4 regions of the Streptomyces sp. NPDC091280 genome follow, and region 4 is predicted to be linked to each of the others. Evidence: riboswitches for the same ligand, from Rfam matches in the RefSeq annotation. Region 4 holds a riboswitch; each other region holds the start of a gene.
The links. A riboswitch is a leader RNA that binds a small molecule or an ion and turns the genes downstream of it on or off. The one in region 4 is predicted to bind cyclic di-AMP.
Positions count from the first base shown of each region.

Region 1: it holds a riboswitch for cyclic di-AMP, as region 4 does, so the genes downstream of both, ACIQPR_RS38775 (C40 family peptidase) here and ACIQPR_RS13360 (M23 family metallopeptidase) in region 4, are expected to answer to the same signal.
Region 2: it holds a riboswitch for cyclic di-AMP, as region 4 does, so the genes downstream of both, ACIQPR_RS22870 (NlpC/P60 family protein) here and ACIQPR_RS13360 (M23 family metallopeptidase) in region 4, are expected to answer to the same signal.
Region 3: it holds a riboswitch for cyclic di-AMP, as region 4 does, so the genes downstream of both, ACIQPR_RS03915 (transglycosylase family protein) here and ACIQPR_RS13360 (M23 family metallopeptidase) in region 4, are expected to answer to the same signal.

Region 1 covers NZ_JBIVUZ010000015.1:190,329-194,669, forward strand. Annotated here, with positions in the region: gene ACIQPR_RS38755 (8-amino-7-oxononanoate synthase) at 1-437, shown strand, start outside; gene ACIQPR_RS38760 (DUF397 domain-containing protein) at 480-704, opposite strand; gene ACIQPR_RS38765 (helix-turn-helix domain-containing protein) at 714-1,583, opposite strand; gene ACIQPR_RS38770 (ATP-binding protein) at 1,796-2,254, shown strand; gene ACIQPR_RS38775 (C40 family peptidase) at 2,340-2,813, opposite strand; cyclic di-AMP (ydaO/yuaA leader) riboswitch at 2,817-2,998, opposite strand; gene ACIQPR_RS38780 (hypothetical protein) at 3,337-3,645, opposite strand; gene ACIQPR_RS38785 (ATP-dependent Clp protease proteolytic subunit) at 3,653-4,288, opposite strand.
Region 2 covers NZ_JBIVUZ010000007.1:375,553-379,893, forward strand. Annotated here, with positions in the region: gene ACIQPR_RS22865 (DUF1996 domain-containing protein) at 1-843, opposite strand, end outside; cyclic di-AMP (ydaO/yuaA leader) riboswitch at 1,192-1,350, shown strand; gene ACIQPR_RS22870 (NlpC/P60 family protein) at 1,359-3,080, shown strand; gene ACIQPR_RS22875 (hypothetical protein) at 3,283-3,741, shown strand; gene ACIQPR_RS22880 (endonuclease/exonuclease/phosphatase family protein) at 3,743-4,341, opposite strand, start outside.
Region 3 covers NZ_JBIVUZ010000001.1:840,209-844,549, reverse strand. Annotated here, with positions in the region: gene ACIQPR_RS03925 (cytochrome P450) at 1-266, shown strand, start outside; gene ACIQPR_RS03920 (transglycosylase family protein) at 456-1,442, shown strand; cyclic di-AMP (ydaO/yuaA leader) riboswitch at 1,636-1,809, shown strand; gene ACIQPR_RS03915 (transglycosylase family protein) at 1,819-2,505, shown strand; gene eno (phosphopyruvate hydratase) at 2,818-4,104, shown strand; gene ACIQPR_RS03905 (septum formation initiator family protein) at 4,229-4,341, shown strand, end outside.
Region 4 covers NZ_JBIVUZ010000003.1:717,521-721,861, reverse strand. Annotated here, with positions in the region: gene ACIQPR_RS13370 (PrsW family intramembrane metalloprotease) at 1-445, shown strand, start outside; gene ACIQPR_RS13365 (aldo/keto reductase) at 452-1,396, opposite strand; gene ACIQPR_RS13360 (M23 family metallopeptidase) at 1,444-2,451, opposite strand; cyclic di-AMP (ydaO/yuaA leader) riboswitch at 2,463-2,619, opposite strand; gene ACIQPR_RS13355 (PP2C family protein-serine/threonine phosphatase) at 2,773-3,957, opposite strand; tRNA gene ACIQPR_RS13350 (tRNA-Met) at 3,985-4,058, opposite strand; gene ACIQPR_RS13345 (alginate lyase family protein) at 4,111-4,341, opposite strand, start outside.

The sequences.
Region 1 (4,341 bases), on a different contig from region 4:
GCAGTCAGGGCGGGGCCGTGCTCGGTCCGGCCCGGGTGATCGACCATCTGGTCAACGCGGCACGGACGTTCATCTTCGACACCGGCCTGGCGCCGGCCGCCGCGGGGGCGGCGCTGGCGGCGCTCACCCTGCTGCGGCGCGAGCCCGAGCGGGCCGCCCGGGCGCGCGCCGTGGCGAGTGAACTGCACGCACGGTTCACCGCCGCGGGTCTGGAAGCGGTACGTCCGGACGCCGCGGTGGTGTCGGTGCGGGCACCGTCCCCGGAGGCGGCCGTGCAATGGGCGGCCGACTGCCGTACGGCAGGGCTGGCCGTGGGCTGCTTCCGTCCTCCTTCCGTGCCCGACGGCATCTCACGGCTCAGGCTGACCGCCCGAGCGGACCTCTCCGGGGCCGAGATCGAACGCGCTGTACGTGTGATCGGCGAGACGCGACCATGAGTCGGCGTGACACGGTCGTGCGTCGCTGACGGGGGGAACCGGTCAGTGGAAGGCGCCGAGGAATCCCGTCCAGCTCTCGGGGGAGAAGAGCAGAGCGGGTCCCTGCGGGTCCTTGGAGTCGCGTACGGCGAGCAGCCCCGCGCGGGGGCCTGAGTGCGGGCGGGCCGCCTCGACGCAGTTGTTGGCTCCCGTGCTGTAGCTGCTGCGCAGCCACCGCACGCCGGACAGATCGGTACTGGAAGGTACGTTCCGAGGCAGTGCAGACATGGTGCCTCCTTACGCGCCGTCACCTATCCCGGCGATGTAGTCCAACGAGTCCTCGGGCGAAAGGGCGTGGAACTGAAGGGTGTTGAAGGCCTCGCTGTAGGCCTCTAGGTCTTCTTTCCGTTCGAGGTAGAGGCTACTCGTCAAGTGGTCGAGAACAACCACGTCCAGATCGGAAGTGCTCGGAAAGGAGAAGATAACGAAAGGCCCGGTGATGCCGATGTGTGCTCCTGCGGCGAACGGCAAGATCTGAAGCCTGACTTGGGGCAGCCGGGCCGCCTCCGCGAGCCGTGTCAGCTGGCGTGCCATCACACCCGGCCCGCCGACCTCCCGGCGTACCACCGCCTCGTCGAGGACCACGCTCAGCTCCAGCGGCGGATCCGCCCGCAGGATGTCCTGCCGGGCCAGCCGCACCTGCACCAGCGCGTCGAGCCGCTCCGGCCCCTCGTCGTCGAGGCCGCCCACGGCGGCCCGGGTCACCGCCCGCGCGTACTCGGGGGTCTGGAGCAGTCCGGGGACCACCGAGGTCTCCAGGGTGCGGATCGTGCTGGCCTGTGACTCCAGGCTGATGAAGTCCCGGTAGGCGGGCGGCAGCACCCCGCGGTAGGCGTGCCACCAGTGGTGCCGACCGCCCCCGTCCTCGGAGCCCGCCAGTACGAGCAGCATGTCCCGCAGGTGCGTGTCGCCGACCTGGTAGGCGTCCAGGAGTAAGCGGACGTCCGGCGGTTTCACGCCACTCGCGCCGGTCTCGATGCGGCTCACCTTCGACTGGTGCCAGCCGACCAGCCGGGCCGCCTCACCGCTGGTGAGCCCCGCGTCCGCACGCAGCGCGCGGAGTTCGGCGCCCAGTTTCCGGCGGCGCACCGCGGGACCGTACTGCATGGGTTTCTCCTTACTCCTTCCGAGCCGCCCAAATAGAGTCTGGGTTCGCAGAGTTCACCGCTTTGAGCGACAGATATATGCATATCTTGGTGGATCGGCACCGTTGGCGACGCGGTAATGGCAGTCTGGCGAAGAAGCACCAGTCCGGGACCGTACTCGAACCATCCGCTCCGTGTCGGACACCGGTCCCGCGGGAAAGGGACGACCGCGCCATGGCAGACCATCTGGAAGCATCCGTCACTCTGCCGAGCGATCCCGCCTCGGTCTCCACCGCCCGCTCCTACGTGGTCGGGACCCTCGTGGAATGGGGACTGCCGGCGGACACGGAGGTCGCCGACACCATCCGCCTCATCGTGTCCGAACTGGCCACCAACGCCGTGCAGCACACCTTCGGACAGTCGCCCACCTTCACGGTGGACATCGAGCTGGAGCGGGACGAACAGCTGCGCATCGGCGTCACCGACAGCCATCCCCGCTTCCCGAAACGCCTGCCGGCCGCCGTCCAGCAGGACAACGGCCGGGGCATGGTCATCATCCGCTGGCTGACCGCGGAGTGCGGCGGCAGGCTCAGGGTCAGGCCCACCCTGGAGGGCGGCAAGACGGTCTCCATCGAAGTGCCCTGGACGGTCCCGGCCCGGCCGGTCACCGCGGCGGGCCAACAGGAGCCGTAGCACGAGGTGTTGAGTGCGCCGGTACACCCGAGGGGGTGGCGGTCCGTCAGGAGACCGCCACCCCCTCGGGAGTTTTCGACGCGGGTCAGCTGACCCGGCCGTACCAGACGCTCTTGGTCCAGATCTTCTGCAACCGCACCACGTCCCCGGTCTTCGGGGCATGCCAGATCTTCCCGCCGCCGGCGTAGATGCCGACGTGGTAGACGCTGGAGCCCGAGTGGAAGAAGACCAGATCCCCGGCCTTGCGGCTCCCGGCCGAGATGTGGTGGGTCTTGTTGTACTGCTGGGCCGCCGTACGGGGCAGCTTCTTGCCCGCCTTCTTGTACGAGTACAGCGTGAGCCCGGAGCAGTCGAAGCGGCCCGGTCCGGTGGCCCCGTACCTGTACGGGGCGCCCTTCTTGGACGCCGCGACCTGGAGTGCCTTCGTCGCGGGTGTCGCCGCCGCGGCGTCGGAGGCGACACCGGGGATCACGACGGAACCGCCCACGGCGGCGATGGCGAAGGCCGAAGCCGTACCGGCCCGGACCATCAGCGACGGGACACGATTGAGCGCAGTCATGCGCAACCCTTCGTCAGCCGCCTGTGAAGGATGACCTGTCGGATTCGGGCTGGCGAAGTTGCCCGGCCGCACACTCGCGGCTTCACCCCAAGGGCTGCTCGACCCGGTCATGGCGTGACCGTCCCGGCGACCCGTCGTGCTTGGGTCCTCCACTCCTGCCGATGCAATCCTGTCGACCTGTCATCCGGGCGGCGGCAGGACTCGGCGTCCGCCCGGATCGCCCCGCCGCTGCGGCGGGGTCTTGTCGTCAGACAGGGATCTTCACCTATGAATGTCCGAAAAGCCCAACGGAATCGGGGATTTGTGGGGTTACTCACCACCCACCCGTTCGGGTGAACGCAGCGGTGTTCGAAGGCGTGTCGAGGGCGCGCAGCCCTCGGACCAGCACCGGAACACCTCGCCCCGCCCTCCGCCTACGCGTGGTGCGCAGGCCGGACGGCCGCATGGGCGGAGCGGCGACTCCACCGATCGGGGGTACGCCGTTCGGCCCGTTTCGACCCCGCTTTGGACGGCCGCGGGTCCGTCAACTGTCGGAGGGCGCGGGGATGGTGACGCGGGCCGTGCGGCGCTCGCCGTCCAGCACGCGCAGCGCCCGCGCGAGGGTGGGCGCGTGCAGTTCGGTCTCGCCCCGCTGGTGCATCAGCGCCAGCGCGTCCCGCAGCTCGGTGGCCTTGGCCACCAGCGCCTGGGCGGCCCGCAGTCCGCGATAGGTGTCCCCGTGGTGCGCCGGGTTGATCCGGCCCAGCAGGTCGGCCACGTCCAGATAACGGTCGATCAACTCGCCCTCGGCACGCGTCAGCGCGGGCAGCGGCGGCAGCTCCGGCGGCAGCATTCGCGGCTCACTCCCCGCCCGGCTCGGTGAACGAGGTCTTGCGGGTCGCCACGATCCGGTCCACCAGCCCGTATTCCAGGGCTTGTCGGGCGTCCATGAGCAGGTCCCGCTCGATGTCCGCGCCGACCTGCTCCGCCGTCCGGCCCGTGTGCAGCGCGAGCACGGCCTCCAGTTGGGACCGGGTGCGCGCCAACTCCTCGGCCTGGATGGCGAGATCACTCGTCTGTCCGTGGATCGGCTCGGGCAGCGAGGGCTGACGCAGTTCCATCCGCGCGCCCGGCAGCGTCGCCCGCTTGCCCGGGGTGCCCGCCGCCAGCAGCACCGCCGCGCTGGTGCCGGCCCGGCCGAGGCAGACCGTCTCCACGTCGCAGGTGACGTACCGCAGCGTGTCGTAGATCGCCGACATCGCGGTGAAGGAGCCACCGGGCGAGTTGATGTACAGCGAGATGTCCCGGTCCGGTGCCAGGTACTCCAGGTGCATGAACTGGGCCATCACATCGTTCGCCGCGATGTCGTCGATCGGTGTCCCGAGGAAGACGATCCGCTCCTCCAGCAGCTTCGAGTACGGGTCGAGCGTCCGGTGCCCGGAACTGGTGCGCTCGGTGAATTCGGGCAGGACGTGGCGGGCGAACGGTCGGGTCATGGGTACCCCTCCTTCGGCATCTGTAAGAAATGTACAGGACGTACATGACGTTA
Region 2 (4,341 bases), on a different contig from region 4:
GTAGTAAGTGGACTTGTCGCCCGGGTTCTCACAGCTCGTGTCGGCGTTCGCCAGATCCTGGTCGCTCGCGAAGGCGTTGTTGGACTGGTTGCCGATGTAGTCGTGGAAGTGGTGCGCGCCGTTGGAGACACCGGGCGCGACGATCACGTTGTCCGAGTTGAACAGGCCGTTGGCGTTCACCCCGCAGGCGGTGACGAACGTACCGCGCGAGGCGTTGGCCTGCTCCTGCGGAGCGTTCACGTTCGGCTGTACGGAGGTGATGTCCGCGTAGTCCGAGGCGACGGGCCCGTTGGTGGACTGCCCGTTGCCCTGCTGGCCCTGACCGCCCTGGCCGCCGGCACTGGCACTCGCGCTGGAACCGGCGCTCTGATCGCCGCCGTCGCCACCCTGGTCACCCTGGTCGCCGGTGTCGTTCTTGGGTGCGATCAGGGTGCACGCGGCGAGCGCGTCGAGTCCCTGCGGCCGGTCCCCGACGCGCCCGATGGCGTCGTCGATCCGCCCGATGGTCGCGGCCCGCTTCTCCTTCAGCGGATTCATGATCGCGTTGTCGGCGAAGGACGCGTCCTGCCGGATGGCGTCCCTGGAGTCCTGGAGTTTCTGGTAGGCCTCGGTTATCTGCTGGTCCAGAAGCGCGAGTTCCTTGTCGACGTCGGTCTTCGCCCCGGCGGGCACCGTCGTCAACTGGGTGCCGATGTCCGGGCAGTCGATCGTCGCGCCGCGCGACGCCGCGTCCGGAGACCCTTGCTGGGCGGAGTCACCGCCCCAACCGCCTTCGGACGCCGACGCGTAGACGTTCGCCGCCACCAGTCCTCCGCCGCCCAGCATCAGGGCGACTGCTGCCATCGTCGCGCGTCGTGCGCCCGTGGGGCGTCTGCGCGTGTTGCGTGCCAAGGAAGTTGCTCCTACGCGTATCGGTCGGCCCGGCTCGTCCCGGCATGGAAATCCCCCGACCCAATACGGAGCCGGAACCCGGTGTGTTCAACCGTCCCAGAAATTCATAGCGACCTCTTATGGATCACCCGACCCGGCGGCCACCCGGCCCTTCGGTGCACCAGGGCGAGGTAAAGGTCACAAAAACGTATCGGACATATCGCGCTTCAACCTTCACACGAGGCACACACGTTGGCTAAGTTGACGCTCAGGCCGTACGACCTACTCCGGCGATCAGCGCCGGGCCGCGCGGCTTGCGTTGAGTCCGGCGCGCCGCTCGCGGCAACCGGAGCCGGGGACCCAACCGACTTGGGGTGAATCGACCCAACTGCCCCTGTGGGCAAGGGTCGTAGGGCAAACCTTCCGTGATCGCCGCCCGAACCCGACAGCTAACCCGGTAGGCGCGATACGGAAGGAGCACGTCTGCCATGCCGGCAGAACGAGGTACGCGCACCGGAGGCAGTGGCCCCACCGTGGAAGACCGACCCAGCCGTGACGAAGTCCAGCGGCGGATCAACTCCCTTTACGACAGGGCCGAGACGGCCACCGGGACCTACAACGCCACGCGTGCGATGTCGGGGAAACCGCGCAAGCGCGTCGAATCCCGCCCCAGCGCGTCACGTCCTTCCGACCCCGCCGTCGAAGCCGTCACCCGGCAGCTGTTCGACCGCGCCCGCACCCAGCTGGGCCCGACCGTACCGGCGGCCCTGCCGCCCGGCAGGGCGCAGGCCCGCCCGGCCGAGTCCCGCCCCGAACGCTCCGAGCGGCCCGAACGGCGTCCTGAGCCCGAGGGCGCCGGCCGTGCGCTCGAAGCGCAGTCCGGCCGCGCCATGGCCGAGCTGACCATGGGCACCACCACCGCACCTCAACTCACGCCCTCCGCACCGGAGTCGGCCCCGGCACCCATCGCCGCGCTGCCGCCCGCCGCACCGCAGGCTCAGCAGTCGCCCATGACGGCACAGATGCCGCAGCTGGCACAGATGACGCAGACGCAGGTGCCGCAGGCGCAAGCACCGCAGCCGCCGCAGATGTCGCAGCTCGCCCAGATGGCACAGATGGCTCAGGCCCAGATGGCGCAGACGCCGACGGCGACCGTCCTCGACCTGCCGCCGGTACCGCCCGCTCCGGCCGTCGAGATGCCGGCCTCGCGCGTCATGGCACCACAGCAGTTCGCGACCGCCCCCGCGGCGGCGTTCGACCCGCTCACCGCGAGCCTGGATCTGCTCCCGTCGATCGGCTCGCCGCGCACCGAGGCCACGCCGACGGGCGCCACCTGGCCGCCCCCGGAGACGGCCTGGTCCACCCCGGAGGCCGCGTTGTCCACGGGGCAGATGCCCGTGGTGACCCAGCAACAGCCCTGGTCGACAGGCCAGATGCCCGTGGTGACCGAGCAACAGCCTTGGGCGACCGGCCAGATGCCGGTGGTGGCGGAGCAACAGACTTGGTCCACCGGTCAGTTCCCTGCGGTGACCGAGCAACAGCTCTGGTCGACGGGGCAGATGCCGGTCGTGGCCGAGCAACCGGTCTGGTCCACCGGGCAGATACCGCTGATCCCGCAGCAGCCCTCGCCCCAGCCCGCCTGGCAGCCCGCGCCGGAGCCGTCCTGGCGCCCGCCGGAGCAGCAGTGGCAGCCGACCGCCCCCGCCCCCGAGGTCTCGTTCGCCGCGGCACCGTCCGTCGCCCCCACGCTCGCGCCCCCGGCGCCGGAAGTCACGCTCCCTCCGGTCCAGGCCCCGGCGCCCGTCGCGGTGATCCCCGCTCCCGCCCCCACCGCACCGGACGCCGGCACCCAGAGCAAGACCGCCACCGCCCTCGCCTTCGCGCGCGCACAGATCGGCAGGCCCTGCCTGTGGGGCGCGGCGGGACCGGACGCGTACGACTGCTCCAGCCTCACCCAGGCCGCCTGGAAGGCCGCGGGCGTCCTGCTCCCGCGCACCGCCCAGGAACAGTCGGGCTCGGGCGCCCTCGTCCCGCTCACGGACATCCGCGCCGGCGACCTGATCTTCTTCTACGACAGCGTCGACCACGTCGGCCTCTACACCGGCAACGGACTGATGATCCACGCGCCGAGCCCCGGCACTCCGATCCGCGAGGAGTCGATCTTCTACGCCGGTTCCGCCGCCATCCGGGGCGCCGTACGCCCCGCGTGATCCGGTCGGGGCCGGGCATTTCCCGGCCCCGACCGCACACCTCGGATCACTCCCGGCCAACCGTGCCGGCGGCCCGTACGAGTGGTGCATCCTGGAGCACGGTCGTAGCGTCGAGAGGGACACGACGACCGCGCCCCGGCAGGCGGGCCACCGCCGGTGCGGGTGCGGGGCGACGAGGACGATCGGGCGGCCGGGAGCGGACATGTACAAGCACACCATGGTCGGAGTCGTCACGCTCTGTGCCGCCGCCCTGCTCGGGCCGGCCGTCGGCACCTCGTCGGCGGCCCAGGACACGGCGCCGGTGACCGCCCACCGGCAGTTCCGGGACACCGTGCTGGTCGACTGCCTGTGGCATCCCGAGGTGCGTCCCACCGACTTCATGCTGGCCTGCGGCGACGGCAACAGCCGTCTGACACAGCTGCGTTGGACGGACTGGAACGCCGACTCCGCGACGGCCACGGGCGTGAACGTGGTGAACGACTGCAAACCCTATTGCGCGGCAGGCAGGTTCCACTCCTTCCCGGTGACCGTGCGGCTGGACTCCGCGCAGACCTGGAAGCGGCATCCGGGGCTGCGGCAGTACGGCGAGATCACCCTCACGTACCCCGGGGCGCGGCCGGACAAGTTCCAGCACACCGTGACCTACCCGCTGTGGAACTGACTCACAGCGACAGGTCCACCACCAGCGGCCGGTGATCGGAGATCTCCGCCCGCGGCACGTCCACCGCCCCCACCGCGTCCGCGCCGAGCCCCGCCGTCATGATGTGGTCGAGCTGGACGAGCGGCCGGTGCGAGGGGAAGGTCGCCTGCCGGGCCGCACTCCGCCAGCCGCGTGGCGCGGTCGCGTTCAGGGTGAGCCGGGGAAGGGCGCCGAAGAAGTTGAAGTCGCCCATCAGCACCCGGGGTCGGGGCAGCTCCTCGATCCAGCGGCGCACGGCGCGGAGCTGGCCGATGTTCCAGCCCGGCACGAAGGACAGATGCACCGCCACCGCGGTGAACGGCCCCTGCGGGCCTTCCAGTACGGCGGCCAGCGCGGCCCGGGGCTGATCGCGGGCCAGCACGGGAGCGGCCCGCCCGGCGACCCTCAGCGGCACGGCCAGCGGGCCCGGGGAGAGCCGTAGCACCCGCCATTCGCGGACCGGCAGCCGGGTGAGCAACGCGACACCCTGGGAAGGGAGTTCGGGCTCCAGGGCGTCGGGGCCGTGGACGCGCAGCGCGGGTTGGGACGGGTCGGTTACCCAGCCGCGGTCCGGTACGAAAC
Region 3 (4,341 bases), on a different contig from region 4:
ACCCCGACGTCCTCGATCTGGGACGGCGTGACAATCAACACCTCGGCTACGGCCACGGCATCCACTACTGCCTCGGCGCCCCGCTCGCCCGCCTGGAGGGACAGACCGCGCTCGGTACCCTCCTGACCCGTCTGCCGGACCTTCAACTGGCGGTGGATCCGGCCGACTTGCGCTGGCGCGGCGGTCTCATCATGCGTGGACTGCGCACGCTGCCCGTGGAGTTCACGCCGGGAGCGGGTGCACCAACCCCGTCGACACCGTCGTAGAACCGGACCGAACAGGGCATCTCGGCGCGTAAACCTGAAGGTGACAGTTCCTCAACTCTGTGATCTTCACGTGATCTGCGTGGCATTAACTTGTGACTGGTGATCGACTGCGGCTACGTTCACGTACCAGCGCGGCGCCCCGCAGCACCCGTCGCGCGGTTCCCCCGCCGTCACGCGAAAGGCCTCCGCATGCTCTCCGGGAACGGTCGTCACCGTCGCCCCCGCCAGGCTCCGGCGATCCTCGTCGCGGCCGGTGTGACCGGCTCCGCCATCGCCATCCCGCTTCTCGGTGCCGCCGCCGCGAACGCCGCCGACGGCACCACCTGGGACAAGGTGGCCGAGTGCGAGACCGGCGGCTCCTGGAGCGAGAACAGCGGCAACGGCCACTTCGGCGGGTTGCAGGTGACCCAGGACGACTGGGACAAGTACGGCGGGCAGGACTACGCGCCGACCGCCGACCTCGCCAGCCGTTCCCAGCAGATAGCCGTGGCCGAGAAGATCCTCGACGCCAAGGGCACCTCCGAGTGGGTCACCTGCGCGCTGGTCGCCGGTCTCACCACGACCTCGGGTTCGACCGACGTCGACACCGGCCTCGCGAGCGACTCGCCCTCCAGCAGCGCGACGGACTCCTCGGGCTCGACGGACTCCGACGACTCCGCCGGCGCTTCCGGATCGTTCGGGCTGTCCGACTCCAGCAACACGCAGTCGACTCCCTCCGATTCGTCCGATTCCTCCACCGGTGACACGCAGAGCCCGACCCCCTCCGCGACGGACAACCCCGCCAAGTCCGACAAGTCCACCCCCTCTTCGACGGATGACAGCTCCGCCACCGCATCGCCGAAATTCGACGAATCGGGCAACTCGGGCCAGGCGGTGGGCAAGTCGAGCCTCGTCGACACCGGCGCGCTCGGCGACTCGGCGGACGCGGGCGTCGAGCAGCAGAGCACCGGCAAGCACCGCGGCGCGAGTGCCGACGAGAGCGTCGACGAGAGCGCGACGCCCAAGACGTACACCGTCCGCGCCGGCGACTCCCTCGCCTCCATCGCCGACTCCCTTGGCTACGACGGCGGATGGCGCGCGCTGTACGCCGAGAACAAAAAGGTGATAGGCGCCGATCCGGGCGCGATCGTCGCCGGTCAGACCCTGGACGTCAGTGCCGAAACGGGCGGAAAGTAGCAGCAAAACAGCGGGAGTTCACGTCACACTTCGAGCCGAATGTCCGGTTTGGTGAAAGTGTGGGATGAGTCTCAGAAGCCCTGATCGTCTTTGAAATTCCGCCGATTCCCTGTCTACGGTCAAGGCCGCTCGTCACCACGAGCCCCGGCTGCCGCACACGCCGAGTCCTGCCAGCGGCCTCCGGGAACAGTCGTCGCGTCAAGCGCCGTAGGCAGGAGCGGGGGACCCAAGGTAAGTGCCGGGCCCGGGAGTCGAGAGACGTCCGGAACCGGCTTGGGGTGAAGTCGCGCACCGGGAGGTGCGCGGCCGGGCAACTCACACGGCCCGAACCCGACAGCTCACCTCGCAGGCGTCGGTGAGGGGATTGGGATCTTCCATGCTGTTTTCCAGCAAGGGCAAGCACCGCCGTCCGTCCAAGGCCACTCGTGTCGCCACGCTCGCCGGCGTGACCGGTGTCGCCATCGCCGCCCCGCTCATGGCGACCGGCAGCGCCTCCGCCGCCACCGCCTCCGAGTGGGACGCGGTCGCCCAGTGCGAGTCCGGCGGCAACTGGTCCATCAACACCGGCAACGGCTACTACGGCGGTCTCCAGTTCTCCGCCTCGACGTGGGCCGCGTACGGCGGCACCGCCTACGCCGCCACCGCGAACCAGGCCTCCAAGTCGCAGCAGATAGCCGTGGCCGAGAAGGTCCTCGCCTCCCAGGGCAAGGGCGCCTGGCCCGTCTGCGGCACCGGCCTGTCGAGCGCCGCGTACTCCGGTTCCAGCTCCAGCTCGTCGAGCGGCTCCAGCTCCTCGAAGAGCACCACCGAGCGCTCCACCACGGACACCACCGCCTCCCGCTCCGCCGAGCGCCCCGCGGTCAAGAAGACCGTCACCACCCCGACCGGCAAGAAGGTCAAGAAGGGTGACGGCGAGTACAAGGTCGTCAAGGGCGACACCCTCAGCTCCATCGCCGAGAAGCACAAGGTCAAGGGCGGCTGGCAGCAGCTGTTCAAGCTGAACAAGAGCATCATCGACGACGCCGACTTCATCTACCCGGGTCAGCAGCTGCACCTTAAGTAGCTCTCAGCTGAACCACAGCGCCCTCACATCCGTGGACTCCACCATGGAGACCTCGTGAGGGTCACCCCCGTCCCCCACGGGCTCCCCGCTCCGGTGCGTGTTCCCCCGTACGCACCGGGGCGGGGCTTTTTTGTGCCGTCCCGCTGATTTTGTGCGCCCTTTGGCGAAGCGCTTTGTTCCGTTCGGAAACAATTTACTCTCGGTTCTGTCCATCAGACGGCCGACCGGATGGCCAATCGCCCCGAGCCGGTTAGGCTCGTCTCGCAGAGCCGCTGCGGTGGTGCCGCAGCCGCGTCAGATCCCAAGAAGGAGATGCTCGTGCCGTCCATCGACGTCGTCGTAGCCCGGGAAATCCTGGACTCCCGAGGCAACCCCACGGTCGAGGTCGAGGTCGGCCTCGACGACGGCAGCACGGGTCGTGCCGCCGTTCCGTCCGGCGCCTCCACGGGCGCCTTCGAAGCCATCGAGCTGCGTGACGGCGACCCCAACCGCTACGGCGGCAAGGGCGTCGAGAAGGCCGTCCTCGCCGTCATCGAGCAGATCGGCCCGGAGCTCGTCGGCTACGACGCCACCGAGCAGCGCCTGATCGACCAGGCCATGTTCGACCTGGACGCCACCGACAACAAGGGCTCGCTCGGCGCCAACGCCATCCTCGGCGTCTCCCTCGCCGTCGCGCACGCCGCCTCCGAGGCCAGCGACCTCCCGCTGTTCCGCTACCTCGGCGGTCCGAACGCGCACCTGCTGCCCGTTCCGATGATGAACATCCTCAACGGCGGCTCGCACGCCGACTCGAACGTGGACATCCAGGAGTTCATGATCGCCCCGATCGGCGCGGAGTCCTTCTCCGAGGCGCTGCGCTGGGGCGCCGAGGTCTACCACACCCTCAAGAAGGTGCTGAAGACCAAGGGCCTGTCCACCGGCCTCGGCGACGAGGGCGGCTTCGCCCCGAACCTGGAGTCCAACCGCGCCGCCCTCGACCTCATCATCGAGGCCATCAAGCAGGCCGGTTACGTCCCCGGCGAGCAGATCGCGCTCGCGCTCGACGTCGCCGCGTCCGAGTTCTACAAGGACGGCAAGTACGAGTTCGAGGGCAAGTCCCGCTCGGCCGCCGAGATGACCGAGTACTACGAGGAGCTGGTCTCCGCGTACCCGCTCGTCTCCATCGAGGACCCGCTGTACGAGGACGACTGGGCCGGCTGGAAGGTCATCACCGACCGCATCGGCGAGAAGGTCCAGATCGTCGGCGACGACCTCTTCGTCACCAACCCCGAGCGCCTCGCCCGCGGCATCGAGGAGGGCACCGCCAACGCCCTGCTCGTCAAGGTGAACCAGATCGGCTCGCTGACCGAGACCCTGGACGCCGTCGAGATGGCCCAGCGCAACGGCTTCAAGTGCATGATGTCCCACCGCTCCGGCGAGACCGAGGACGTCACCATCGCCGACCTCGCCGTCGCGGTGAACTGCGGCCAGATCAAGACCGGCGCCCCGGCCCGCTCGGACCGCGTCGCCAAGTACAACCAGCTGCTGCGCATCGAGGAGATCCTCGACGACGCCGCCGAGTACGCGGGCCGCAGCGCGTTCCCCCGCTTCAAGGGCTGAACATCAAGGGCTGACCCATACCGGGCTAAGCCTTAGCCAGTCGTCCGTACGTCCCCGCACCCGGTCCCGTACCGTGTGCGGGGACGTACGCACGTATGAACACGTAGGCAAGGGGAGGCGGGACATGGCCGTGAAGGACCGGGACCGGTTCTCCACCGCGACCAGGCTCAAGCTGCTCGGCGAGCAGACGGCGGCCCGTGTCTACCGCTCCCAGACCAAACGGCAGGCCCGCCGCTC
Region 4 (4,341 bases):
CTGGCTGGCGGTCTGGACCCGGCAGCGTGAACTGCGCGCGGTGCGCGAGGAGTTGCCGGTATATGTGCTCGCGGGCTGGCTGACCCCGGGCGAACCGTTCGTGCTCGGCTCGATGCGGGGCCGCCGGCTGGCCCGCGAGTACGCCGGCCGGCATCTCGGCCGCCCCGGCGCCCGCTCGGTGGCCCGCTACCAGGCCCGCGCGACCTCCCTGGCGTTCCTGCGGCACCGGGCGGCGCGGGGCCGCGCCCGCGCCGACTTCGCCGTACGGGAAAGGGAGTTGCTGCACGAGCTGTGGCAGGGGCGGGAGGTGGCGCGGCCCGCGCTGGAGTACGCGGCGCGGGCGGTCGCGCCGCCGGTGCCGGTGGTGGTGCCGCCGTGGCCGGTGTACGGGGTGTACGGGACCGCGGCGGCGCCGCAGTCCGCGTACAACCCCTACCGGAGCTGACGACCCTCAGGCGGAGGCCTGGTTCAGGCGCTCGATCTCGGCGTCGGTGAGCGTCAGTTCGGCCACGGCGAGCAGGTCGGGCAGCTGCTCGACGTCGCGGGCGGAGGCGATCGGGGCGGCGACCGTGGGCTGGGCGGCGAGCCAGGCCAGGGCGACCGTCGCGACGGCGGCGTCGTGGGCGCGCGCGATCTCGTCCAGGGCGGTCAGCACCTGCCGGCCGCGCTCGGATTCGAGGTGGCCGGCGGCCCGTCCGGCGCGCGGGCTGTCCACGGTCGTGCCGGGCCGGTACTTGCCGGTGAGGAAGCCGGCCGCGAGGGCGAAGTAGGGCAGCGCCGCGAGGCCGTTGCGCTCGGCCACGTCCCGGAGTTCGCCCTCGTAGGTGTCGCGGGAGACGAGGTTGTAGTGGGGCTGGATCGCGACGTAGCGGGCCAGGCCCTCGCGGTCGGAGAAGTCGAGGGAGGCCTGGAGGCGTTCGGGCGTGATGTTGGAGGCCGCGATGTACCGCACCTTGCCCGCCGTCACCAGTTCGTCCAGGGCGCCGACGATCTCCTCGACCGGCACCTCGACCTGGTCGAAGTGGGTGTAGTAGAGGTCGATGTGGTCGGTGTCCAGGCGGCGCAGGGAGGCGTCGGCGGCGGCCTTGATGTTGGCGGCGGACAGGCCGGGGAAGTCGGGGTGCTGGCTGACCTTGGTGGCGATGACGACGTCGGAGCGGTTGCCGCGGGCCTTGACCCACTTGCCGATGACGGTCTCGGACTCGCCGCCCTGGTTGCCCGGGGCGAACGCGGAGTAGGAGTCGGCGGTGTCGACGAAGTTGCCGCCCGCGGCGGCGTAGGCGTCGAGCACCGCGAAGGAGGTGGCCTCGTCGGCGGTCCACCCGAACACGTTGCCGCCGAGGTTCAGCGGGAAGATCTCCAGGTCGGACCGGCCCAGCTTGCGAAGAGAAGTCATGCTCCACGTCAACCGCCGGACCGGAACCGGATATTCCATCAGGTGGGTCAGGGGTTGAGGCCCTTGCTGCGCAGCCAGGGCGCCGGGTCGCTCGCGGTGGCCGCGCCGTTGATGTGGACCTCCAGGTGGAGGTGCGGCCCGGTCACGTTGCCGGTCGCGCCCACGCGGCCGATGACGTCTCCGGTGGCGACCTTCTGGCCGACGCTGACGTTGATCGAGGACTGGTGGCAGAACCACAGCTCGGTGCCGTCGTCGAGGGTGAGGATCGTGCGGTAGCCGTAGGAGCCGGCCCAGCCCGCCTCGGTGATCGTGCCGCTGTGGATGGCCTTGATCAGGGTGCCGGTGGGGGCGGCGAAGTCGAGTCCGGTGTGGTAGCCGGAGGACCACATGGAGCCGGCCTGGCCGAAGGTGCCGGTGATCGTGTACGAGGCGACCGGCAGCGTGTACTGCTTGGCGAGCGCGGCGAGTTTCGCGCTCTCGGCCTTCTTCTTGGCGGCGGCCTCGGCGGCCTTCTTCGCGTCGGCGGCCTTCTTCGCGGCGTCCTGCTCGGCCTTCGCGGCGGCGGCGTCGAGCTGCTTGGCGACGGCGGCCTCGGCGGCGGCCTGGGACCGGCCGTCGACCTGGAGCTGCTGGTACTCGGCCTGCTCCATGATCCGGTTGCGCAGCAGTTCACCCGCGTCCGAGGTGCCCTTGGCGGTCTCGTTGGCGGTGACGCCGACGCTGCTGAGCGCGGTCGCGGAACCCTTGGGGGTGCTCGCGGAGTCGTCCAGCAGATGACCCACGGAGGGCAGGTCGGGCAGGGAGATCGAGACGGGCGGCTTGCCGGTGTTGGCGCTGGCCATCCCGCCGGCGCTCACGGCGGCTATGACACCGACGCCCAGGACGGTGGAGCTGCGGGCGAATCCCCCGCCACCACGCTGCTTGGCGACACGGTGCTTGCCGCGGTTGGGAAGAACGGTCTCCGCGCTGGGATTCCACTCCTCCCAGGGGCCCTCGTCGGGACGGTGACCGCCGTAGACGAACGGGGCTTCTGGGGCAGCCTGGTTGGACGCCACGTGGGCGTGCTCCTTTCCTTCCTTCTCGCCTACCGGGTTAGCTGACGGGTTCGGAGCAGGAAGGTCTCCTACGCGCGTAAACCGGTCGTGTTCCCACGACTGTCGACGTGCGATTCACCCCAAGTGGTGGTTCCCCGGTTCCCTCGCGGGATTCGGCGCGTGCGCACGGAGCTGTCTCTTGTGACGGCTGGGACGACCGTGCTGCGTTATCGAACGTTAATAGACACGGGCGTCCGTTTCCAAGCCCGTTCGCTTGATCATTAACCTTTCCTTGCTGGACGAAAGGGCCCACCACCGGCGAAAAACGGGTGAGTTGACCGGTCACGGCCGACGTACGGCGATCATCGCCATGTCGTCCGCCATCCCGCCCCCGGCATAACGGCGCACCTCTTTGGCGAGGATTCCGAGCAGTGCCACCGGACTGCGGAAGGTCCGCCCGGCCAGCCGCTCCCCCGGGTCGTAGAACACACCGTGGCCGTCGCGGGCCTCGGTCAGCCCGTCGGTGTACAGGAGCAGGGTGGCGCCGCCGGGGAACGCGAACTCCTCGGCCCGGTCGGGCCAGTAGCCCAACTCGCCCATTCCCAGGGGCAGTGCGGGCTCCTTGACGAGCAGGGCGTCCACGCTGCCGTCCGCGCGCAGGAGCAGCGGCGGCGGATGGCCGCGGTCGACGATCCGTACGACACCGTCGCCGTGCGGGAGTTCGGCGAGGACGGCCGTGGTGAAGCCCTCGACCGCGTCGAGCCCGTCGCGCCGGGTGCCCTCGCGCGCCAGCGCCCGCTCCAGCCGCTGCGCGACCGCCTCCAGGGTGGCCTCCTGCTCGGCCGCCTCCCGGAACGCCCCGATCACCACGGCCACGGCGGCGACCGCGCCCATGCCCTTGCCGCGCACGTCGCCGACGACCAGGCGTACGCCGTGCGGGGTGTCCTGGACCGCGTACAGGTCGCCGCCGATGAACGCGCCCTCCTGGGCCGCCTCGTAGCGGGCGGCGATCTCGAACCCGCCGATCCGCTCGGCCGGTTCGGGCAGTACGGCGCGCTGGGCGGCCTCGGCGATCTCGCGCACGGAGGCGAGCTGTTCGCTGCTGCGGCGGACCAGGACGTTGATGAGGACGGCGAGCGCGGCGACCGTGGCCACGGTGGCCGACTCGGTGAGCGCGTCGATGTGGAGGAGGATGCCGAGCCTGAGGTGGATCACCAGGACGACGGCGACGGAGGCCAGCCCGGTGAGGACGGTGCCGCGCCGCGAGTAGAGCGGGGCGGCGATCAGCGGGGCGGCGGTGAAGAAGGGGGCCGCGGTGAAGTCCTGCGGGGTGAAGTAGTCGTAGAACGCCCCGACGACGAGCAGCAGCGCGGGCAGCCGGCGGACGAAGGCGAGGCCCCGGTCGGGCACGGGATCGCTGCGCACATACCGACCGTCCTCCACGCGTCCAGTCTTTCGTGGCGGGGGGAGGGTGGCGAGCGGGGTGGGCCGACCGTGGCGGGAGAAACACCTAGGGCCGGAATCCATTTCTGGACTCCGGCCCTAGGCCTTGAGTAGCGGGGACAGGATTTGAACCTGCGACCTCTGGGTTATGAGCCCAGCGAGCTACCGAGCTGCTCCACCCCGCGCCGTTGTGTCTCCAACTATACGCCATCCACGGGGCCCGATGTCACACACGTTTCAGTCGGCGGGGTTACCGGCGTGCGTGAGGGTCTCCCAGGAGACGAAGAGGTCGTCGCTGCCGGCCGGGCGGGTGCTCGCGGCGAGCCGGTGCGCGGCGGGCACCTTCATGCCGAGCCGGTCCTCCAGGTGGTTGAGCGGGACCTCCAGGTCGGTCCCCATGTTCCGGTCGACCTTCCCGCCGCACAGCCAGGCGGGGGCGGCCTCGCCCAGCTGGTAGCGGGCGTGGAA